One region of the Aminobacter sp. BA135 genome, then DNA from elsewhere that is predicted to be linked to it. Evidence: predicted binding sites of a transcription regulator. Region 1 holds the regulator's gene; the other holds the start of a gene.
What was found. The regulator LexA, encoded in region 1, represses DNA repair genes until DNA is damaged. The targets are predictions, from matches to a motif close to TGTTCNNNNTGTGTTCNG.
Positions count from the first base shown of each region.

Region 1 (2,473 bases):
GTCACATGCGGTATTGTTGCTCACTGCAGCACTCGTCATCGCGTCGACGGCAACGACCTGGCTGCGCGCCGCCGCACTGCCATTCGCGGCCCTTGGGCTGCTGACGGTCGTGGAAACGGAAACGCCCAACGTTCTCGTTTCGGAAGATGGCCGCCTCGTCGGCGTCCCGGTCGGCGATGGCAAACTGGCCGTCAATCGCGTCCGGCCGAACCAGTTCACCGTCGACAACTGGCAGCGCGCGCTGGCGTCGGAAACACTCATCACCCCGGCCCGTTCGGCGGCGAATGCAACGAACGGGACTGTCCGTATGCCCAGCGAGACCGGCTCACAGCCAGCAGCCGAGGCAGATGTCGCCGGTACGATACCCGGCAAACCAGTATCTGGAGAGCTAAACGCCGCCGGCGCGGACGCCTTCGTATGTGACAGCGGGCTGTGCACGGTTCAGCAATCGGAGGGTGCACGGATCGTTCATGCGGCGAATGCGAGCGCCGCTGCACGAGCCTGCGACAACGCGGATCTCATCGTCGTCGACGATGCCACGGCAAGCGACGTCTGCCCCGGCGTGACCGTGCTCACCAAACGCGAGCTGGCGCGCCTTGGCAGTGCGTCGATATTCATCACAGCCGAGGCGGTTGGCATAGATCAGGCGGTCGAGATACGCCACGCTGTGGCGGAACCGTACCGCCCGTGGCATGCGCAGCGCCAATTTTCGCGCGAGGCGAGGGGCCTGCCACCCTACAAGCGAACGGAGATGCCCCCGAAGACACCTGCCGGGGCAACCAAGGCGCACCCAAAAGCGCCGACTGCGGCCACACGGTGAGTCCGAGATCTGTACCCGCCGTCGCAGAGCCGTCAGATACGGCACGATAGCAACAGGGCAGGTCCGGCTTATACAGATTGCAGCAGTATGGACAGGCCGAGGTGGCGGAACGCAGCCCCGGCAATCAATAGCGGCGGATCAGGCCGACAAGCTTGCCCTGCACCTTGACCCTGTCGGGTCCGAAGATGCGGGTTTCATAGGCCGGATTGGCGGCCTCAAGAGCGATCGAGGCACCCTTGCGGCGGAAACGCTTGAGCGTCGCTTCTTCGTCGTCGACGAGGGCGACGATGATCTCACCGGGATTGGCCGTGGTCGAGCTGCGGATGACCACAGTGTCGCCGTCGAAGATGCCGGCCTCGATCATCGAGTCGCCCTTGACCTCGAGCGCGTAATGCTCGCCGCCCATGATCATGTCTGGCGGCACCGAAATCGAATGCGTCTTGTGCTGGATGGCGTCGATAGGCACACCGGCAGCGATGCGTCCCATGACGGGAATGGCAACCGCCGAAGCAACATCGTCGTCATTGCCGGCCGACATGCTGCGTGACGGCTCGGGTTTGCGGCCGAGGCTACCCTCGATGACGCTGGGCGAGAACTTCTTCGCTGCGTTGAGGCCAGGCGCGATCGAATCGGGCAGGCGCAGCACTTCAAGCGCGCGCGCCCGGTTGGGCAGGCGTCTGATGAAGCCGCGTTCTTCGAGCGCCGTGATCAGGCGATGGATGCCGGACTTGGAGGCGAGGTCGAGTGCTTCCTTCATCTCGTCGAAGGACGGCGGAATACCCGCTTCCTTCAGCCGCTCGTGGATGAATAGCAAAAGCTCGTGTTGTTTGCGCGTCAGCATCGCCACCCCCGAGGAATCAGAAGAAAAACAAACCCAGAACAAACACTATCTGTTCCAGTTGTGTTCCGCAACTGTTGATATTTCGTGAAGGGTGGAAGGTGCTGCTCAGCGCAACATCATCACCTGGCAGGCGCTGCCGGCTTCGACTGCAGGCGCGAAGGGCACCCGCACGATGGCGCAGTTGGCGTCGGCCAGCGTGCGCAGCATCGAAGAGTCCTGGATCAGGTAGGGTGTGACGACGAGACCCTCAGCGGTCTCGCGCGCAATCGCGCGGACAAAGTCCTGGCGCAGGTCGTTGGCCGCCATTGCCATGTCGAGAATGCCGTTGCGCATATCGGGCGAATAAGGGCGGCCGCCAAGCTTCGCCAGCAGAGGTTTCAGGAAAATCTGCGAGCAGATCAGGCTGGCGACCGGATTGCCCGGCAGGCCGACGCAGCGGCTGTCGCCGAGCCGGCCGAACATCAGCGGCTTGCCCGGGCGCATCGCGATCTTCCAGAAGTTGAGATCCATGCCGAGATCGGTCAGGACACGGTGAACGAGGTCGTGGTCGCCGACCGAAGCGCCGCCCAGCGTGACGATCACATCGGCGTCGGCGGCGAGCGCCTTGGCGACCAGTGCGGAGATTGCCTCGGTGCGGTCGGCGGCGATGCCGAGATTGAGCACGCGCGCGCCAACCGACTGAACGATCGCCGCGACGCCATAGGCGTTGGAGGCGATGATCTGGTCGGGCCCGGGATTGCTGCCCGGCGGCAACAGCTCGTCGCCGGTGGCGATGATGGCGACCAGGGGCGCCCGCAGCACTTCGACGCTGG
Region 1 covers NZ_CP139572.1:3,093,807-3,096,279, forward strand. The annotation lists gene SLT36_RS15025 (ComEC/Rec2 family competence protein) at 1-820, shown strand, start outside; gene lexA (transcriptional repressor LexA) at 945-1,661, opposite strand; gene SLT36_RS15035 (molybdopterin molybdotransferase MoeA) at 1,767-2,473, opposite strand, start outside.

Region 2 (2,473 bases), 1.8 Mb from region 1:
TGGGCGATGACATAAGGTACCAGGTTCTTGGCTTCGAAGCGACCGGCCATCATCAGGCCGACAGAGACTGCGGGGTTGAAGTGGCCGCCCGAGATGCCGCCGACGGCATAGGCCATGGTCAGCACGGTCAGGCCGAATGCCAGGGCTACGCCGGCAAAGCCGATGCCGAGTTCGGGAAACGCAGCCGCAAGCACCGCACTGCCGCAACCACCAAAGACAAGCCAGAATGTGCCGAGGAACTCGGCGAATAGACGTTTGCTCATGATCTTCCCTCCAGATGTCGTGCGCCTGCGTGGTGCGCCGCATTTTCCGGAGGCCCCGCCTGGGCAATCCCCGCCGCGCAGACTCAACATGCGGATGGAGACATGCCTCGCTGCCGCATTCAACGGGTGTGGTTCCCTTAACGTAATGCAATCACAGATATTTTCGTCGGACCAGCGGTGTGCCGCTTTGGCACGCAAAGATTAACGCGCCCGGGAGCCTGTTGTGGACAAGCCTGTGACTCCACGGTGGATAATCGGTGGAGACGTTGGGGAAGACACAACATCTAGCGGTGAACAAATCAGGAAACTTGTCCTATCAGTGATTCGTCGCCTGTTCGTTCCGCATTTGGTTCAAATCTTAACGAAATGCCGCTCGTCGACGATTCCAGCGTTAACCCGGAGATAGGAAACATCAACAAAATCATTATTTTGCGTCGGGTTTGCCAAAGCGTTCCGGCGCTTGGTCGGCAAAGGTTAACAGCAGTGGGCTAAAGCATGAAACGGGCCACTTTAGAGAATCTGCATGTGGTGCGACTTGCCAGCACGAAATCTATATGTTGGGGTGAACAAAACCTGAATCTGCCGGAGTCAGTGATTCGTCGCTGATTCGTTCCAGACTCGTTCCAACTCTTAAATTTGGAACATTCCGCTTTCGCTTCGTCTCGCAAATCCCTATGTGTCCAGTCGTCGTGAAAGCGGCGCAACGCCGGGTGGGCCCGGCGCCGAGGGCAGTTCCTTAGAATGAATGTTCACTCCAAGCAGAATGACCCCCTGATCGTGTCGGGTCGCGATGTGACAGCGGTCCTCGGGCCGACCAACACCGGCAAGACGCATCTCGCCATCGAGCGCATGGTCGCGCATGAAAGCGGCATCATCGGCCTGCCGCTCAGGCTGCTTGCCCGCGAGGTCTATGGTCGGCTCTGCGAGAAGGTTGGTGCCCATAAGGTCGCGCTGGTGACCGGCGAGGAGAAGATCCTGCCGGCCGGTGCCAAGTATTCCGTCTGCACCGTCGAGGCGATGCCGCGTCAGACCGATGCCGCCTTCGTCGCCATCGACGAGGTACAGCTCGCCGGCGATCTCGAGCGCGGCCATATCTTTACCGACCGCATCCTGCACCTGCGAGGCAGGCAGGAAACGCTGCTGCTGGGTGCTGCCACCATGCACGGCATCCTGCAGAAGCTGTTGAAGGGCGTGTCGGTGGTCACCCGGCCGCGCCTGTCGCATCTTGCCTATGCCGGCTCCAAGAAGCTGACGCGGCTGCCGCGCCGCTCGGCCATCGTCGCCTTTTCGGCCGATGAGGTCTATGGCATCGCCGAGCTCATCCGCCGTCAGCAGGGCGGCGCTGCCGTCGTGCTCGGCGCGCTCAGCCCACGCACCCGCAACGCCCAGGTCGAACTCTACCAGTCCGGCGACGTCGACTACCTGATTGCCACCGATGCCATCGGCATGGGCCTCAATCTCGATGTCGACCACGTTGCCTTTGCCCAGAACCGCAAGTTCGATGGCTACCAGTATCGCCAGCTGACCGCTGCCGAGCTTGGCCAGATCGCCGGCCGTGCCGGCCGTCATCTCCGCGACGGCACCTTTGGCGTCACCGGCCAGGTGGATCCGTTCGACGAGGAACTGATCGAGAAGATCGAGGGGCACGATTTCGAGCCGGTGAAGGTGCTGCAGTGGCGCACCGCTTCGTTCGACTTCACAAGCCTCGACACGCTCAAGCGCTCGATCGACACGGTGGCGCCCGTCGAAGGCCTGACGCGGGCGCTGCCCGCGGTCGACGCCCAGGCGCTCGAACACCTGTCGCGTGACGAAAACATCCGCTCGCTCGCCACCGGTCGCGAACGTGTCGCCCTGTTGTGGGAGACCTGCGCGCTGCCCGACTATCGCAGGATTGCGCCTGCCCAGCACGCCGACCTCATTGCGTCGATGTATGACGATCTCGCCCGCAACGGTCATGTCGACGAAAACTACATGGCCGAACAGGTGCGCCGCGCCGATTCCACCGAAGGCGACATCGACACGCTCTCCCACCGGATCGCACAGATCCGGACCTGGACTTTTGTCTCAAACCGCCCTGGCTGGCTTGCCGATCCGGCACACTGGCAAGAAAAAACGCGAAACATCGAAGACAGATTGTCGGATGCACTGCATGAGCGGTTGACGAAACGCTTTGTAGACCGCAGGACTTCCGTCCTCATGCGCCGCCTTAG
Region 2 covers NZ_CP139572.1:1,256,738-1,259,210, forward strand. The annotation lists gene aqpZ (aquaporin Z) at 1-263, opposite strand, end outside; gene SLT36_RS06135 (helicase-related protein) at 1,005-2,473, shown strand, end outside.
Region 2: the regulator LexA is predicted to act here: its motif matches at 872-889, upstream of SLT36_RS06135 (helicase-related protein).